DNA from 3 places in the Priestia sp. YIM B13551 genome. Region 2 is predicted to be linked to each of the others. Evidence: predicted binding sites of a transcription regulator. Region 2 holds the regulator's gene; each other region holds the start of a gene.
The links. The regulator Rex, encoded in region 2, represses fermentation and respiration genes when NADH is low (regulators of the CRP and FNR family bind a similar motif). The targets are predictions, from matches to a motif close to TTGTGAAATATTTCACAA.

Region 1 (6,681 bases), on a different contig from region 2:
TTAAGATGACTGGCTTTATTCATAGTGAATATTCAGATGCTGCCGGTACATTATTATTAAATATCAGCAAGAAAAAATGGGATGGTGAGCTTTGCCAATTAGTAGGAGTCAATATTAACCTTTGTCCGCCACTAGTCGAATCTAGTGAATGCATAGGCAATATTAGTGAATCGTTCTCTCAAAAAACGGGATTAGCTACTTCAACAAAAGTATTTGCAGGTGGAGCTGATAATGCTTGCGGAGCAATTGGCGCCGGCATTTTATCGCCAGGAGAAACACTGTGTAGCATTGGGACATCGGGTGTTGTTCTTTCTTATGAGGAACGAAACGATAGAGACTTTAATGGAAGAGTCCATTATTTTAATCATGGAAAAGAAAATGCCTTTTATACGATGGGCGTTACGCTATCTGCGGGTCACAGTTTAAGCTGGTTTAAGGAGAATTTCGCAGAAAAAGACACGTTTGAAGAATTGTTGGCTGACCTAAAAAATGTACCGATCGGCTCAAACGGCCTTTTATTTACCCCTTACTTAGTTGGGGAGCGTACACCGCATGCAGATGCTACGATTCGCGGAAGTTTTATAGGAATGGACGCCTCTCATAAAAAGAGAGACTTTACGCGAGCAGTTATTGAAGGTATTACGTTTTCATTAAGTGAATCAATTGAAATCTTTCGAGAAAGCGGAAAGGAAATTACATCTATTGTATCAATTGGCGGAGGAGCAAAAAATGATCATTGGCTTCAAATTCAAGCAGATGTTTTTAATGCAAAAATCGTAAAGTTGTCTACTGAACAAGGCCCAGCATTAGGAGCAGCCATGCTAGCAGCTTATGGCTGTGGCTGGTATAACTCATTGGAAGAGTGTGCAAACGTATTTATTACCTCTTCGAAAACATATTATCCTAACGCAGAACATGTACAAGTCTATAAACAGCTTTATGAATTATATAAAGAAGTCTACCTTCAAACAAACGACTTAAGTAAAAAGCTAGGCGAATTTAAAAGGAAGTAATAGATTGCAAAATATGCAACCTTACTTTAAAAAGGAGCTTCATATGAAAGTAGCTTGTATCAATTGATTATGGTTGTATATCGATATATCTGACACAAAAGGAAGTATAGAAAATGCTGTAGTAAGATTTGATTCAATAGAAAAATACGTACATTAGAGGGGAGGATAAGAGCAGTTAATCGAATGGACGAAGAAAATTTCTTTTGTGTTCCAAGAATTTGAAAGCGCATTCAAATAAGTGCGAACTCAGTTAGAAATAGAACTTCTACTGTTACTCTTAACTGCTTTTAACAACGCATGAAACAAAATCGAAACTCATTATATATTTTTTCTATTACCTTAGTTGCCGCTATCGGGGGGTTACTGTTTGGATATGATACAGCTGTAATATCTGGAGCTGAAGAATCTTTAAAGGTGTATCTTATTGACAGCTTAGGGTTAGGATCTTTAGCACACGGTGTTACTGTATCAAGTGCTTTAATAGGATGTATTATTGGAGGATTGGTATCTGGTTATTTTGCGACGAAACTAGGACGCAAACAATCACTTATACTAGCAGCTATTCTTTTTATAGTCTCAGCGTTAGGCGCTTCTTATCCTGAGTTTTTATTTTTTACAAAAGGTGAACCGACACTCTCTTTGTTACTAGCTTTTAACTTCTACCGCATTATAGGTGGGATTGGCGTTGGCTTAGCATCAGCCATTTGTCCCATCTATATAGGAGAAATTGCACCGGCAGATATTCGCGGCAGATTGGTATCGTTCAATCAATTTATGATTATTTTTGGAATGTTAGTCGTTTACTTCGTGAATTGGGGTATTGCAAATGGGGAAACCTTAGAATGGATTAATGATGTAGGATGGAGATACATGTTTGCTTCAGGAGCTATTCCAGCTTTACTCTTTGCAGCACTCTTGTTTTTAGTTCCTGAAACGCCTCGCTACTTAGCTATACAGAATCAAGATCAAAAAGCTTTAGCTATACTAACTAAAATTAATGGGCCTTCAGAAGCGAAATCGATTTTAGATGATATTAAACAGACAATCACTACCAATGTTTCGTCTGAAAAATTATTGGCATATGGAAAATTAGTTATCGTTGTAGGGATACTGCTTTCTGTATTTCAACAGTTTGTAGGAATAAATGTAGCTCTATATTATGCTCCACGTATTTTTGAAAGCATGGGAGCAGCTAAAGATTCTTCTATGCTGCAAACGATTATTATGGGATTAGTAAACGTTATTTTTACAGTAATTGCAATTTTGACGGTTGATCGTTTGGGAAGAAAACCTTTATTAATAACAGGGTCTATCGGAATGGCCATTGGAATGTTCGGTGTCGCAAGCATGGCTTTTTCAAACATCATTGGTATAGGGACGCTTGTATTTATCATTATTTATACAGCTTCCTTTATGATGTCATGGGGACCAATTTGTTGGGTGCTCATTTCAGAGATTTTCCCTAATAAAATTAGAGGTCGTGCTGTAGCTATTGCCGTAGCTGCTCAGTGGGCGGCTAACTATTTTATTTCCTCTACATATCCCGTGATGATGGAATATAGCGGAGGATTAACATATGGTTTTTACGGTTTAATGAGTGTACTTTCTGCTTTATTTGTCTGGAAATTTATTCCTGAAACAAAGGGTAGAACTCTTGAACAAATGGAAAATATGTGGAGAAAAAAACAAGGGGCTTCAAAGAGTAAGAAGGCCATATAACCATTGAGCTTTTAATTAGAGGAAAGATGAATATAAAACTTTCAAAAACACCTAAACTATCCTTAGGTGTTTTTAATATGTAATCTTTATGAAGAAAGTGGATAGCTTTTTTAAAAGATATTGCTATAGTGATAAGTCTCTTTGAAAATAGAAATATAGTTTTCTTTATGAGGAGTGTTTCATCGTAAATATAAATAACGGTGCAATGAATTTACAAAAAATCTGGGGGCATCCGCTATATACGGAATATCCTAAAGAATTAAAGTATGATCATGCTTCATGGGTTCCCGCGTATCAAAATCAGAAAATGATTGATTGGATGTTTCAGTAGGTCAAACAAGCAAATCAGTAAGTGTTAAAGCTCAATACTTCATCTAGTACTTATAAAAAACTCTTTCAGTTAATAAAAACTGGAAGAGTTTTTTCTTTTATTAGGCTAGTCACAAGGCACCTTTTATCCCCTACATTTACCCAAATATGTGACGAAATTATGGTAAAGGTATTTAAAATAGATAAAAACCGATTTAAGTGTGATAAATATCACACCCTTTAACAACACAACATGATAATTTTTTAGGAGTAAGCAATATGTCATGACAAACTTCAATATGTTAGGAGGTTTTTAGCCTTTTGATCTGTTGAGATGCATCTCTAATATGAACGTTTATATACCATTATTATGTACAGAGATTTAGAGGAAGGGAGCCTGAGCTTAGGTGAGAAAGCAAAAATCAATGCATATTAGCAAGTTAATGATTCTCTCCGTATTCATCACAATTTTTTTAGCAGGCTGTGATAGTCGTTATTTGATTTTAAATCCGCAGGGGGCGGTGGCCCAAAAAGAATACCAGTTAATTATTTTTTCCATAATTTTATGCGCAATTGTTGTTATTCCTGTGTTAGGCCTGCTTGTATATATCGTTTTACGCTACCGTGATAAGCCTGGAAACAAGGCTCCGTATCGACCAGACTGGGACGATAGTAAGCGTCTGGAATTTATTTGGTGGGTCATCCCTATTATTATTATTGGCATTTTAGGTTTTGCTACGGCCAGAACAACGTATGACTTAGTGGATCCGCCGGAAAAAGATGTAAAGCCACTAACGATTGAAGTAACGTCTCTTGATTGGAAATGGTTATTTCAATATCCGGATCAAGATATTGCGACAGTCAACTATGTTGAAATTCCAAAAGATGTGCCCGTTCAATTCGTGCTAACGTCAGATGCACCTATGAATTCTTTTTGGGTACCGGAGCTGGGAGGACAATTATATACCATGCCGGGAATGGCAATGGGACTGTGGCTGCAAGCTGATCACAAGGGAGAATATTTTGGTTCAGGCGCTAATTTTACGGGTAAAGGATTTGCTCATATGAATTTTAAAGTTAAATCTACATCGACAAAAGAATTTAATCAGTGGGTAAAACAAGTGAAAGAAACCGCACCAGCTTTAACAAAAGCTGATTATAACAGTCTTGCCAAACAAGGTCTTTCCTTGGAAAAATCGTATTCTACTATTCCTAAAGGTTTATTCCAAGAAATTGTCATTAAAAACGGCGGTCAATATTATAGTCAGCATCACCATATGAAAAACGAAGACATGAAGACCATGAATGTGGCTTCTGATGAACAAACACATACACAGCACGAGCACCAGGAAGGAGGAAAATAAGTTGTTAGACAAATTAAAAGATTTTTCATCTCGTTTTTTTGTGACAGGGGAGCCGATGATTTATGGAGCAGATGTCGCCATTTTGTTAACACTAGCCGGTATTATTTTTGTTCTTACGTATCTTAAAAAATGGAAGTGGCTATGGCGTGAATGGCTCACAACGATGGATCATAAAAAAATTGGAATTATGTATATGCTTTCTTCATTATTAATGCTGTTTCGAGGCGGAATAGATGCACTATTAATGCGTATTCAACTAGCATTCCCTCAGTGGCATTTTCTAGATTCTAATCATTACAACGAAATTTTCACTACGCACGGAACCATTATGATTCTATTTATGGCAATGCCGCTTATGTTTGCGTTCTTTAACATTGTTGTACCGCTTCAAATTGGAGCAAGAGATGTCGCCTATCCTTTTTTAAACGCGGTAAGCTTTTGGCTATTTTTCTTTGGCGCCATGCTTTTCAATTTGTCGTTCGTAATCGGCGGCTCGCCAGATGCAGGATGGTTGAGTTATCCGCCGCTTTCTGGCATGCAGTTCAGTCCTGGACCAGGTCAAGATTTTTATATTTGGGGTATTCAAATATCAGGTATTGGCAGCTTGGCTTCCGGAATTAATTTTATTATGACTATTTTAAAAATGCGTGCGCCGGGCATGAAACTTATGCATATGCCGTTATTCACGTGGTCCGTTCTAGCAAGCTGTATTATTATCATTTTTGCGTTTCCTGTATTAACCGTAACGCTTGCTTTATTGTTTATTGACCGCTTCTTTGACGGACACTTATTTACTATGACCGGCGGAGGAAATCCGATGATGTACATTAACTTAATTTGGATGTGGGGACATCCTGAAGTGTATATTGTTGTACTTCCTGCATTCGGTATTTTTTCTGAAATCGTTGCCACGTTTTCTCAAAAGAAGATATTTGGCTATAAGTCTATGGTTTTTTCAATGATGATTATTAGCATTCTATCGTATTTCACATGGGTGCATCATTTCTTTACGATGGGTGCAGGTGCTAATGTGAATGTGTTTTTTGCTATTACGACGATGGCTATCGGAATTCCAACGGGTGTTAAAGTGTTCAACTGGTTATTTACGATGTTCCGCGGCCGTATTCAAATGACGCAGCCAATGCTATGGACAATTGCTTTTATCCCGTGCTTTGTTGTGGGAGGAGCAACGGGTGTTATGCTTTCAGCAGCTCCCGCAGACTATCAGTATCATAATAGCTACTTTTTAGTTGCACACTTTCACCAAGTGTTAATTGGAGGCGTTGTATTCGGCTTTTTTGCAGGTTTGTACTATTGGTGGCCAAAAATGTTTGGCTTTAATCTAAATGACCGTCTTGGTAAATGGGCGTTTTGGACGTGGAATATTGGTTTTTATGTATGCTTCATGCCTCAATACGCATTAGGGTTTATGGGAATGACGCGCCGTATTTATACGTACGACTTTGACATGGGATGGGGACCGCTGAACGTTATCTCTACAGTCGGAGCTTTCTTTATGGGCATAGGGTTTATCTTTCAAGCATGGCAGATTCTTCATGGCATTAAGTACGGAGAACGAGATGTAACAGGGGATCCTTGGAATGGACGTACATTAGAATGGTCCATTCCTTCACCGCCGCCGCACTACAATTTTGCAGTGATTCCAACAGTAACGGGGCAAGATGCGTGGTGGGCAATAAAAGAAGAAAGAAAAAAGAAAAAAGCGAAGGAAACAGCTGCTTTTTCTGCGATTCATATGCCTAAGAATTCAGGTATTCCATTTATCATGGCGGTTTTCTGGTTCATTGCTGGTTTTGGCTTAACGTTCCACTGGGTGTGGATGGCGATATTAGGTTTGACAGGAGTCGGAGCTTGTTTACTAGCTCGTTCTTTTCAATACAACTCGGACTATTATATTCCGGTGGACGAAATTCGGCATACAGAAGATTCAGTAGGGAGGGTTGGCTGACATGGCTTATGCGACAGCGCACCACGAAGAACATCATGACGAACATGATGAAGGAATCACAGTTATGGGTTTTTGGCTTTTCCTCGTAACGGACTGCATCTTATTTGGAGCATTATTTGCGACCTATGCCGTTCTTGTTAATCATACTGCGAGTGGCCTTACAGGAAAGGAATTTTTTGAAGTTCCAGGATTTGTTTCTGAAACGTTTATCTTATTAACGAGCAGCTTTACGAGCGGATTAGCTGTGCTGAGCATGCACAAGGGAAAAATAAAGCCTTTAATTGGCTGGCTAATCGTAACTCTGCTT
Region 2 (6,681 bases):
AAAATAACGGTCATGTGAAACAAATAACAGAGTTCCTGGGTAATCGATTAACGCATTCTCGAGTACTTGTTTGCTATCTAAATCAAGATGGTTAGTAGGTTCATCTAAAATTAAGAAATTAGCTTTTTGAAGCATAAGCTTCGCAAGAGCCAAACGTGCTTTTTCACCACCGCTAAGCGTGGAAACGATTTTCAGTACATCATCACCTGAAAACAGAAAATTTCCAAGCGCTGTACGAATTTCTTTTTCAGGTTTGGATGGGTAGTCATCCCAAAGCTCATTTAAAACGGTCTTATTAGACGTTAAATTAGCTTGCTCTTGGTCGTAATAACCAACCATTACGTTTGAGCCAAAAGAAATGGTTCCAGTCTTGAAGCTTAGTTTATCCACAATACCTTTTAATAACGTAGATTTCCCAACTCCATTAGGGCCAACCAACGCAAGGCTTTCACCTTTTTTAATCCGAAGGTTTGCCTGCTGAACAATATATTTGTGTTCATCATATCCAATAGACACGTTTTCGAGATTTAAGACTTCATTTCCGCTTTGACGCTCAATTTCAAACGAAAAACTAGCTGATTTTTCGCCTTCGTTAGGTCGATTTATTAACTCCATTCGATCGAGCTGTTTACGTCTGCTTTGCGCACGTTTTGTAGTCGATGCGCGGGCGATGTTTCGCTGAATAAAATCATTCAGTTTTGCGACTTCATCTTGCTGCTTTTCGTACTGACGCAACTCTTTTTCATATCGCTCTGCTTTTTGTACAAGGTATTTAGAGTAGTTGCCCGTGTACTTCACCGTTGTTTTTTGTGTGACTTCATACACTTGATTTACGACTTTATCAAGGAAGTAACGATCGTGTGAAACAATTAAAATAGCTCCTTCATACCCTTGCAGAAACTGTTCCAGCCATGCTAAAGTTTCAATATCTAAGTGGTTGGTAGGCTCATCGAGAATAAGCAAGTCCGGCTTTGTTAAAAGCAGTTTTGCAAGAGCCAAGCGTGTTTTTTGTCCACCGCTCAAGGAGGAAATAGGGGTGCTATAGTCAAAGTTTGAAAAACGGAAACCGTGAAGAATAGATCGTGTATCCGCTTCATATTGATAGCCGCCTAAATCTTTGAACGTTACTTGAAGTTGATCGTACTCTTTGGTTAGTTTTTCGTATTGAACTGAATCATTAAAAATGTCTGGATCGCCCATCTTCGTTTCAAGCGTACGTAATTCTTTTTCCATCTTCTTTAACGGAGCAAAGACAGTCATCATTTCTTCCCATATGGAGAGTGTTGACTCAAGAACTGTATCTTGTCCCATATAATCAATGGAAACACCTTTAGGTTTAATAATTTCTCCGTTGTCATAAGAAAGCTGCTCAGCAATAATTTTTAATAAAGTTGATTTACCAGCACCGTTTCGTCCCACTAGGGCAATGCGGTCTTTTGATTGTACTTCTAACTTTATATTCGATAAAATGGGTTCTGCCCCATAGTATTTTGTAATACCGTTCAATTGTAGAATAATCATTTTTTCACCTCTAGTAGTATATCCATAGTGTATTTTAACATATTTTCAACTACAAGTTCTTCCTACAAGCGTTTGTAATTTGTACAGGGACAAGGACAAATGATGAAGCGAATGTTTTGATTCATGAAATAAAATGATTTTACGTGCACATTTTATACAGGATACTATGTTAAAATAAGAGATAAGTGCATCTCTGAACTTATATATGATGGATGTAGAAAATCCATCATGACTAACAAACGAATCCTTTGAAGGGCTAATTGCTTCGTTCTAGCTAACGACTTTAAGTAGTGCTGGATAGACAAAAGCCGTCGGGGTGTGAAGCGGAGTATATATAAAACAAGAGAAAAGAGAGAGAATTGGAAGCGCTACCTCAAAGCGGTTGATGCTTTGTGAAAGGTAATGCAATATGACTTGAAAATGTTAGTAATGACATACATGAACTGAGGGGGTACAACGTGAACACTGAACAATTAAAAATACCACAAGCAACGGCTAAACGATTGCCGCTTTATTATCGTTTTTTAAAAAACTTGCATGCTTCTGGTAAACAGCGTGTTTCGTCAGCAGAGTTAAGTGAGGCAGTGAAAGTTGATTCTGCTACTATTCGTCGGGACTTTTCTTACTTTGGAGCATTAGGGAAAAAGGGATACGGCTACAATGTGAATTATTTACTTACATTTTTCCGTAAAACGTTAGACCAAGATGAAGTAACGAAAGTAGCACTGATTGGCGTGGGGAATCTGGGAACGGCCTTTTTAAATTATAATTTTATTAAAAATAATAACACCAAAATTGAGTGCGCTTTTGATGTGATAGAAGATAAAGTCGGTACAAAAGTAGGTGACGTGCCGGTTTATCACCTTGACCAATTGGAAGATTATATGAGTGATGATATCTCAGTGGCGATTTTAACCGTTCCTGCCACTGTTGCTCAGCAAATTACCGATCGTTTAGTGAACTGCGGAATTAAAGGGATTCTAAACTTCACTCCTGCACGCTTAAACGTACCGGATGAGATTCGACTACATCATATTGATCTTGCTGTAGAATTACAGTCGCTTGTCTATTTTTTGAAAAATTATCCTGTTGAATAAGGTGGACTGTGTTACGATTTCCTTAAGTCTAAATTAATAAGGAGAGTGGGAATATGGGGATTGGAGCAGGCAGTTGGATTATTATTGCGATTGTAGCACTGCTTATTTTTGGACCGAAACGGTTACCGGAGCTAGGAAGGTCAGTCGGGCAAACGCTTAGAGAGTTTAAGCATGCCGCTAGCGGTGCATCAGAAGATCGTGAAAAAGATAAACAGCGTCAAGTAGATGACAAAGAGTAAAAGGGTGATCATAGTATGACTGAACAAGAAATGTCAATATATGATCATATAGGAGAGCTGCGAAAACGCATTTTAATTGTTTTATTTTTCTTTGTCATTGCCACAATTGGCGGCTTTTTTATAGCGGATAAGGTTATTGTCTATTTACAGCATGCTGATGAGGCAAAAAATTTAACGATGAATGCATTTAGGCTAACAGATCCAGTTAAGATTTATATGCAGTTTGCTGTTATTATCGGCTGTGTACTTGCAGCTCCTGTTGCACTGTATCAACTTTGGGCATTTATTAGTCCTGGTTTATATGAAAAAGAGCGTAAGGTAACGCTTGGATATATTCCTGTTTCCATTTTTCTCTTTATCGGCGGTGTCTCTTTTTCTTATTTTGTGTTGTTTCCATTTGTCGTCGATTTTATGACGCGCGTTTCTGATGAGCTGAATGTAAACCAAGTGATTGGCATTAATGAATACTTTTCTTTTTTAATGCAGCTCACACTGCCTTTTGGCCTGTTGTTTCAGCTTCCTGTCGTCGTCATGTTTTTGACGCGATTAGGAATTATAACGCCTATGTTTTTATCTCAAATTCGAAAGTATGCCTATTTCGTACTGCTAGTTATTGCCGCACTTATTACACCGCCGGAATTGCTCTCGCACATGATGGTGACAGTGCCGCTCTTAATTTTGTATGAAATCAGCATCATTATTTCCCGCATTTCGTATCGCAAAGTGTTAAAGGCAAGGGCAGAGCAAGAAAGAGAAGATGTTAGTATGTAAAAAAACCACTGAAACAGTGGTTTTTTTTATTTAGATGAATCATCTTGATTTTTATATTGCTGCTGCAACTTTTTAATTTTATAGTGCAAGATAAAAATGCGAACCGCAAATCTGAAATCGAATGCGGCTACGAGTGCAAATAAGATCGTAGGGAAGTTCCACACGGTTTCCTGAGCATTTTGAATGGCCAGGTAGGTGAATAAAATCCCCATAATAATATAAATAAACCCTCGTGTTAAAGGGATATTCTTCATAAAAACATGCCTCCAAAAATAAACTGCATTTGTTCTGCTTGCTTTTGCATTTCTATAATTTTATCTGCAAAAATAGTTTGAGATAAAATAACGATTGTATTCATCAACACGTGAGCAATAATGGGTACAATAATTAGTTTTGTTCTTGCATAAAGGAATGCAAATACAAATCCCATGGCTGTATACACGAGCAAATGTTTAAAATCCCAGTGTACGGCAGCGAAAATAAGGGAACTAATAAATGCAGAGATAAAAAAATTATATCGTTTGTGAAGAGAGCCGAAAATAATCTTTCGAAAAATAATCTCTTCTAGAATTGGTCCAATAACAGACGTAACGACAATGAGGAACGGCGTTGCTTTAACAAGATTAACAATATTTTGTGTGTTTTCAGATACTTGGGTAATGCCAAGAGCGTGCTCAATCATACCTGCTACAGCTTGACCAGCCATAGCCAAGAACACCCCAAGGACTGACCAGACAACAGTTACCGTTGTTCCCGCATGTTCTATACGCATGGACATGTCACGGCGCAGCAGCAGTAAGACAATAAGTAAACCAAGGATAAAGCTAATGATGGTCCAATAAGTCAAAAGCATGACATTCGCTGTTCGAACTGGATATTGATCAAACATTCCTGTTAATTTTAACAGCGGTATACCAACAACTCCTGAAAACTGCATAAGGATGTAGGTGAGGATAACATACCAATAACGTTTTTCCAATCTTCTATACTCCTTTAAAAGGTTTTTATGTATATATGTCGAAGAAGTACTGTGAAGTTAGTAATTTCTTCTTGCTCGTATTGTAACATACATATTATTGAACAGAGAAAAGAATGCTTTATTTCTCAAAATCGTCGAAATCTAAGACTATTATATGTAGTTGTCGTAAATTTTAAATTTTTTTTGTTTAATACTTGCAAAAAAAACCCACTTTGTTTTAATATAATAATTGTGTTAGCACTCGTTGAGGTTGAGTGCTAATAAAAATGCAAACATATTATTTGAGGAGGTTGTTTCACTTGTTAAAGCCATTAGGTGATCGCGTAGTGATTGAACTTGTAAAATCTGAGGAAAAAACAGCAAGCGGTATCGTGTTACCGGACAGTGCAAAAGAAAAACCACAAGAGGGTAAAATTGTGGCTGTTGGTACAGGCCGAGTATTAGAAAGCGGTGAGCGTGTAGCTTTAGAAGTAGCTGCAGGCGATCGTATCATCTTCTCAAAATATGCAGGTACTGAAGTGAAATATGAAGGTACTGAATACTTAATTTTACGCGAAAGCGATATTTTAGCTGTAATCGGCTAATTTTAACCACAAACTTATCATACGTAAAAAATAGATTATTAAGAACATCTTGAGGAGGTCAAAGAACATGGCAAAAGACATTAAATTTAGCGAAGAAGCACGTCGCGCAATGCTACGTGGTGTAGATACATTAGCAAATGCGGTAAAAGTAACGCTTGGACCAAAAGGTCGTAACGTTGTATTAGAAAAGAAATTCGGTTCACCGCTTATTACAAATGACGGTGTAACAATTGCAAAAGAAATCGAATTAGAAGACGCATTTGAAAATATGGGTGCTAAATTAGTAGCTGAAGTTGCTAGCAAAACAAACGACGTTGCTGGTGACGGTACAACTACTGCAACAGTTTTAGCGCAAGCAATGATCAGAGAAGGCCTTAAAAACGTAACGGCTGGTGCTAACCCAATGGGTATCCGTAAAGGTATGGAAAAAGCAGTAGCTGTAGCGGTTGAAGAACTAAAAGCAATCTCTAAACCAATTCAAGGTAAAGATTCAATTGCTCAAGTAGCGGCTATCTCAGCGGCTGACGAAGAAGTAGGTCAACTAATCGCTGAAGCAATGGAGCGCGTTGGTAACGACGGCGTTATCACACTTGAAGAGTCAAAAGGTTTCACAACTGAATTAGAAGTGGTAGAAGGTATGCAGTTTGACCGTGGATATGCATCTCCTTACATGGTAACTGATTCAGATAAAATGGAAGCTGTATTAAATGACCCGTACATCTTAATTACAGACAAAAAAATTGGTAACATTCAAGAAATCTTACCGGTATTAGAGCAAGTTGTTCAACAAGGCAAGCCTCTATTAATCATCGCTGAAGACGTAGAAGGCGAAGCTTTAGCAACATTAGTTGTGAACAAACTTCGCGGTACATTTACAGCTGTAGCTGTTAAAGCTCCTGGTTTCGGTGATCGTCGTAAAGCAATGCTACAAGACGTTGCGATCTTAACAGGCGGAGAAGTAATCACTGAAGAGCTTGGTCTTGACCTGAAAACAGCAAGCATCGACCAATTAGGTCGCGCTTCTAAAATTGTTGTAACAAAAGAAAATACAACAGTTGTAAACGGTGCAGGAAACGCAGAAGATATCCTAGCACGCGTAAACCAAATCAAAGCTCAGCTTGAAGAAACAACTTCAGAGTTTGACCGCGAAAAATTACAAGAGCGCTTAGCAAAACTTGCTGGTGGCGTAGCTGTAATTAAAGTTGGTGCGGCAACTGAAACTGAGTTAAAAGAACGTAAATTACGTATTGAAGATGCATTAAACTCTACGCGCGCTGCGGTTGAAGAAGGTATCGTAGCTGGTGGTGGTACTGCATTAGTAAATATCTATAATAAAGTAGCAAGCATCGAAGCTGACGGTGACACTGCTACAGGTATCAACATCGTATTACGTGCGATTGAAGAGCCTGTACGTCAAATCGCTCACAACGCTGGTTTAGAAGGATCCGTAATCGTTGAGCGTCTAAAAGGCGAAGCAGTTGGAACTGGAT
Region 3 (6,681 bases), on a different contig from region 2:
TTCAATCGTCATTTTATTAATCTGTGCGTTTTGTTCAATGACTTCTTCAATTTGCGAAGATAAACTCATCGTTTTATGATTAGTAGAGTCAGCATCAGAAGCTTGCTGCGTGGCACCGCTCGCAATCTCATGGATAGCCCGGCCGATTTCCTCACTGGATGCAGTTGCTTCTTCAGATACGGCGCTCAAGTCTTCAACAGACGTTTTCACTGTCTCAACAGACGTCTGAACCGTGCCGATCAATGTTTTCATTTTGGCTACCATATCATTAAATAAATGAGTAAGCTCACCAATTTCATCTTTTGACTTCGTCTTCACCTGAACCGTTAAATCGCCAGCTGTTACTTTGGCTACTTCATTTTTCAAGCGGCGAATCGGATTAGTAATGATTCTTGAAAAAAAGATGGTTAACACCACTGATAATAAGATGCCAATTAACGCAATCCAGACAATAACAGTCAGTAAATGATGAGCGCTTGAGAGCATTTCATTATAAATAAAGGCATTTCCTATCTTCCAATTCGTCCCTTCGAGAGTATCATATGCCATCACTCTCTCTTCACCTTGAAAGGTATACTTCATGAAATCTCTATTCCGGTCTGCTTCGTACATTTTTTTCATAAATGGCTGATTCATTAAATTTTTCCCAGCTTCTGTTGGATGAACGAGCGCTGTGCCATTTTGATCAAATAAAAATGCATACCCACCGTGATTTACTTCTGCTTTACCTACAATGTTTTTTAATGCATCTAAGTCTAAATCAGTAGCTATAACGCCCAGCACATTTTTAGTATCTGGATCTAAAATAGCCTTTGCAATTGTCACGACCGTCTTTTTTGTTGCTGCATCTTCATATGGATCCGTATAAATAACCTCATCAGGTGATTCTACCGCTTGTTTGTACCATACCCTTGAAGTCGGATCATAGTTTGAACCAAACTCTTGTTTAGGAACAGAATACATTCCTTTATTTTTAGTGCCTATGTATTCAAGTACTAGGTTTGGATACTTTTCTTTAAACTGTGTAAACTCTTTTTGAACTGTGTTCCATGTAAAATACGGATTTTTCTCTTGGTTTGTTTGATCTCCTTCCTGCTTAACAAAATTAACAATTACATCGTTTTCACTATACGTCAGCAAAGAACGACTATACATGTCTAAGTATGTATGAATCGTTTCTTTTAACTCTTTCACTTGACTTTGAGACTGAACTTCTACATCTTTTTCTATTTGCGTTTTGGTAAATTGATAAACAGCCCCTGAAACAACTAATAATAAAATAGCTATAAAAATACTAAAAAATACTACGAGCTTTGCACTTAACCTCTTCATTCCCTCACCCTTCTACAAAAATCTTTATATTACTAATAACGGCTTTTCATTTTCATTTTTGAAGAAGTTTTTGTGATTTATTTCAAATTCCCGCAAAATAAAACCAGCGCATCCTTTCATAACGAAAGAACGTGCTGGTCTTATTTTTGCTTTTCGTATGCATCAGGTTCAATATGAACAAGCGTATCTTTAATTTGATGCTTATCGTTCATCATATGTTCAATTTGATCAGCAATTTCATGGCTTTTGATAACATTTAAATGGGGATCTACTTTAACAGTTACATCAATCACGACTTGATTACCAAGCTTGCGCGCTTTCACATCTTCTACTTCTTTTACACCTTCTACAAGCTCGATGCTTTCTTTGTAGTGCCCTAACTTCTCTTCGTCGAATCCGTCCGTTAAGGAATGAGCCGCTTCTTTAAAAATCTCGATGGCTGTTTTACAAATAATAATTCCCAGAGCAAAAGCAGCTACCACGTCCAGCCAGGGCAGGCCGAATTGTGAGCCGAAAATTCCCACAACAGCCCCTATACTCACAAGTGCATCAGACAAATTATCTTTAGCAACCGCATATAAAGACTGGCTATCAAGTTTTTTAGCAAGCTTAATATTATATCGGTAGACACCACCCATAACAGCAGCCGCTCCAAGACCTACCCAAGCAGCCAGTAAATTAGGCGCTTCAGATTTGTCCATAAATAATGACTGACCCGCATCGACCAATACTTCTAGTCCGATGACCATCATGATAAAAGAAGCAATAAGTGAAGAGATATGTTCCGCTCTGGAATGTCCATAGGGATGATCATTATCGCGAGGTTTTTTAGAGATTTTTAAGCCGACTAAGACGGCAATTGATGCAATAATATCTGTAACATTATTAAGACCGTCGGCTTTTAATGCAGAGGAAGCGGTGACACCCGCAATGATAAGTTTACATGCTGATAAAAAGATATATGATAAGATACTAACCCAAGCACCTTTTTGGGCTTGCTCATAGTAGTTCTCCATCCTTTCCACTCCTTTATTCAAAATAAGCAAACTTAGTGTAACAAATGGATTTCGTGTGGGTCTATAGAAACATTATTGGCTGCTAACATACAAATAGAGAATGTTAAACTCTTTAGCTTTCTGCAAAACAAGTTGCCTTTACTCAACACTTTAAACGTTTAAGATCTTTCTAAATGTGGCACTTCATGTAGAAGGACATTTTTTTAAATCGCCCTGTAAAATTGTTTACTATTTTTTAAAGGGTGTGATTTTTATCACAGCTGAAGCTATTTATTCTTGTTACACTAACATTGTGAAAAACATCACAAAATAAAATTCAAAGGATGATACAAATGAAAACACAATTTACACCAAAAACACGAAAAGTTGCCGTTATCGGAACTGGTTTTGTTGGCTCAAGCTACGCTTTTTCAATGGTGAATCAAGGTATTGCCAATGAATTAGTGTTAATCGATATGAACAAAGAAAAAGCAGAAGGTGAAGCACGTGATATCAATCATGGAATGCCATTTGCCACACCGATGAAAATCTGGGCTGGAGATTATAAAGACTGTGCTGACGCTGATTTAGCAGTTATTACAGCGGGCGCTAATCAAGCTCCAGGGGAAACACGCTTAGATCTAGTTGAAAAAAACGTTAAAATTTTCGAATGCATTGTAAAAGATATTATGAACAGCGGATTTGACGGCATCATTTTAGTGGCAACAAATCCAGTTGATATTCTCGCACACGTTACACAAAAAGTATCAGGATTACCAAACGGACGGGTAATTGGTTCAGGAACGATTCTTGACACAGCTCGCTTCCGCTACTTGTTAAGCGACTATTTCGAAGTAGATTCTCGCAACGTCCACGCTTATATTATGGGGGAACATGGAGATACGGAATTTCCTGTTTGGAGCCACGCGCAAATTGGCGGTGTGAAGCTCGAACATTTTATCAATACTGCCGCTATTGAAAAAGAACCGGATATGCAGCATCTATTCGAACAAACCCGCGATGCGGCTTACCATATTATTAATCGAAAAGGAGCGACTTATTACGGAATTGCAATGGGGCTTGTACGCATTACCAAGGCTATTTTAGATGATGAAAATTCTATTTTAACAGTATCTGCTTTATTAGAAGGACAATACGGTATTTCTGATGTGTATATCGGCGTACCAGCTATCATTAATAAAAACGGCGTGCGTCAAATTATTGAATTGAATTTAACTCCTCACGAACAGCAGCAGCTCGAGCACTCTGCTAGCATTCTTAAGCAAACTCGCGACAGAGCTTTTGTGTAACATCTAAAGATTTTTGCGGGGGACTCCCCCGCTACCTTGTTTTAAATATGTAGTAGAGGTGTATGAATATGACGTGGACTCAGGTATATAATCCTTTAGATAATATTTGGCTTTCTGCACTAATTGCACTCATTCCCATTATCTTTTTCTTTATTGCTTTAACTCTTTTGAAATTAAAAGGACACATTGCTGCCGGTATTACGGTGCTTCTTTCTATGATTATTGCTATTTATTTTTATGATATGCCTGCCTCAATGGTTTTAGGAGCCACAGGCTATGGGTTTCTGTATGCACTTTGGCCCATCAGCTATATTATTATCGGAGCGGTGTTCTTATATAAGCTAACTGTCAAAAGCGGACAGTTTACTACCATCAGACAATCTATTATTTCAATAACCGATGACCCCCGCTTGCAAATGCTGCTTGTTGCTTTTTCCTTTAATGCTTTTTTAGAAGGGGCAGCGGGATTTGGAGCTCCAATTGCCATTACAGCAGCGCTTCTAGTTGGACTTGGGTTCAAACCGTTAAAAGCAGCGGCGCTATGTTTAATTGCTAATACAGCTTCAGGAGCGTTTGGCGCCATGGGGATTCCTGTCATTGTCGCAGGACAAGTATCTGGCATAGATCCAAAAGAAATTGCTCATTTTCTTGGCACGCAGCTTCCGATTATTTCTTTTCTTATCCCTTTTTTACTTGTCTTTATTATGGATGGGATAAAAGGATTAAAAGACGTATGGAAAGCAACGAGCATCACAGCCGTTTCCTATGCACTGACACAGTATTTAACTGTTACATACATCGGCCCTGAACTTCCAAATATCACATCTTCTATTGTGAGTTTGCTTGCTCTTGCTTTTTATATTAAACGAACAAGCCCGGCAGCAGCTAAAAGCTTCAGCCTGTCACCAAAACAGATTTTAAAGGCTTGGTCTCCTTTTATTCTATTAACGATACTCGTTACGGCTTGGAGCATTTCTTTTGTCAAAACGATGCTTGAACATATGAACCTGCTTATTAACGTCCCATTTTTACACAATCACGTAATTAAAGCAGCGCCTTTAGTAAAAGATCCTACGCCTTACGCTGCTGTCTTAAAAATAGACCTATTTGCAGCAACAGGTACAGCAATTCTTATTGCTTGTATCCTTTCAGTTTTCTTGCTTAACGTATCGCCAAAAGTGGCATGGACCACTCTTTTAGAAACCGTAAAAGAATTATCAAGACCTATTATTACTATTATGATGGTCATTGCTTTTGCTTTTATTTCAAATTATTCAGGACAGTCTTCTACACTTGGATTAGCGCTCGCTACATCAGCTGCTTATTTTCCATTTTTATCTCCATTTCTTGGCTGGATCGGCGTATTTCTAACGGGGTCTGTCGTATCAAATAATGCGCTGTTCGGCAACTTGCAGCTAACTACAGCTCAGCAAATTAATGTTTTGCCAATTATTCTTGTAGCGGCCAATACTGCCGGCGGAGTGATGGCTAAAATGCTTTCTCCTCAATCAATTGCCGTCGCTGCCGGAGCAGTGGGACTGGCTGGAAAAGAAAGTGAACTGTTCAAATACACGCTCAAATACAGCATGGGATTTTTGATACTAGGGGGATTTGTTACCTTTTTGTTAGCTTGGTGGTTATGATAAAAAACTGCTAAAAATCCTGTTATTACCTTGTTTCTTTCATTTAAACAAACGTTTGATTATATAAAAAGGTCCCCAGTTAGCGCTGGGGACCTTTTTATTCTGAAATAAGTAAACCTATATTGCCAAATTGTTTTCCTTTATCTAATCGTTCGCAAGCTGCAGCTGCCTCTGACAACGGATAGAATCGATCGACGATTGGTTTAATTTGATGTTTCTCTATAAAATCCATCATGTCCACAAATTCTTCCTGACTTCCCATAGACGTGCCAAGTATATTGAATTGAGGATAAAAAATAGTTCTTAGAGGCAATTCAACTTCATTTCCAGAACTCGCCCCAAAATTAACAATTCTTCCATTTGGCTTTAATATTTCAAAATAAGTAGGAAATAAAGCTGCCCCCACACTATCAAGTATGATATCTACTTTTCTATTGTTGATTTCTTCTTTTAGACTGCTTCCACTGTCTAATGCATAATCCGCTCCATGCTTTAGAGCTTGCTTTCTTTTTTCATCGCTTCTAGAAGTGACTGTTACGTTAGCTCCGATAGCTTTTGCGAATAACAATCCATAGGTCGCGACTCCGCTTCCTATACCGGGAATAAGGAGGTGCTCTCCTTTTTTTAACTGCCCTTTTGTAAATAGAGCTCTATAGGCAGTTAAAGCGGATAATGAAAGAACCCCCGCCTGTTTCCAAGATAGATAAGATGGCTTTTGCACAACATTATCCGCTTTTATGATTACATACTCTGCAAATGTTCCATTCGATGGACCACCTAAAATTTTAGGTGTAAACGGAATGTCCTCTACACGATCCCACTCCAGACTTGGATTAATGATCACTTCTATTCCAGTTTTTAAACCTTTTACGCCTTCTCCCACTTCTTCTATAATACCTGCACCGTCTGAACCGGGAATAAACGGCTTATCTCCTTTACCTCGATTTTTCATAACGAACAAGTCTCTCCGGTTTAAACCTGCTGTTTTTAACCTTATTTTTATTTCTCCTCTTTGAGGTTGCATCTCCTGAAGATCTCTGTAATTCATGCCTGCTATTCCACTTTTTTCACTATGTATAATGCCTTTCATCATTTCGCCTCCTCTTAATCTACCCTACTAAAAAGCTGAAAATGGTAAAAGAAATATGCCTAAAAAAGGGAAAAAAAACAGTTTTCACATTCACTTTTTCACCGTTTTATCTTTATTTTTCTGTATCGTAAAGGTATTAAGCTTCTTTTATTACAGTTTTGTTACAAACAATATTTTTGTAACAAAAAGATTAAAAAGTAGAAAGAAACGCCTGAAAACGTTGATAAATCAACATTTAACTGGTAATTCCCTTACTATATCTATTTTAGAAACTAGTAAAAAACTAAAAAAATTTAAGAAAAAAAAGACAA

Region 1: ACFX4N_RS05105 (ubiquinol oxidase subunit II) is a predicted target of Rex. The motif match lies at 3,261-3,278, and genes of this name have one in related genera.
Region 3: ACFX4N_RS26130 (L-lactate dehydrogenase) is a predicted target of Rex. The motif match lies at 2,639-2,656, and genes of this name have one in related genera.

What each region holds. Positions count from the first base shown of each region.
Region 1 is NZ_JBHZOX010000001.1:986,667-993,347, reverse strand. It holds gene xylB (xylulokinase) at 1-1,013, shown strand, start outside; gene xylE (D-xylose transporter XylE) at 1,311-2,732, shown strand; gene ACFX4N_RS05110 (hypothetical protein) at 2,938-3,063, shown strand; gene ACFX4N_RS05105 (ubiquinol oxidase subunit II) at 3,467-4,405, shown strand; gene qoxB (cytochrome aa3 quinol oxidase subunit I) at 4,407-6,374, shown strand; gene cyoC (cytochrome o ubiquinol oxidase subunit III) at 6,376-6,681, shown strand, end outside.
Region 2 is NZ_JBHZOX010000023.1:8,534-15,214, reverse strand. It holds gene ACFX4N_RS30510 (ABC-F family ATP-binding cassette domain-containing protein) at 1-1,521, opposite strand, end outside; gene ACFX4N_RS30505 (redox-sensing transcriptional repressor Rex) at 1,980-2,618, shown strand; gene tatA (twin-arginine translocase TatA/TatE family subunit) at 2,672-2,857, shown strand; gene tatC (twin-arginine translocase subunit TatC) at 2,873-3,628, shown strand; gene ACFX4N_RS30490 (YdiK family protein) at 3,655-3,882, opposite strand; gene ACFX4N_RS30485 (CPBP family intramembrane glutamic endopeptidase) at 3,879-4,607, opposite strand; gene groES (co-chaperone GroES) at 4,907-5,191, shown strand; gene groL (chaperonin GroEL) at 5,259-6,681, shown strand, end outside.
Region 3 is NZ_JBHZOX010000008.1:88,374-95,054, forward strand. It holds gene ACFX4N_RS26120 (methyl-accepting chemotaxis protein) at 1-1,332, opposite strand, end outside; gene ACFX4N_RS26125 (cation diffusion facilitator family transporter) at 1,473-2,348, opposite strand; gene ACFX4N_RS26130 (L-lactate dehydrogenase) at 2,681-3,637, shown strand; gene ACFX4N_RS26135 (lactate permease LctP family transporter) at 3,700-5,280, shown strand; gene ACFX4N_RS26140 (zinc-binding dehydrogenase) at 5,378-6,370, opposite strand.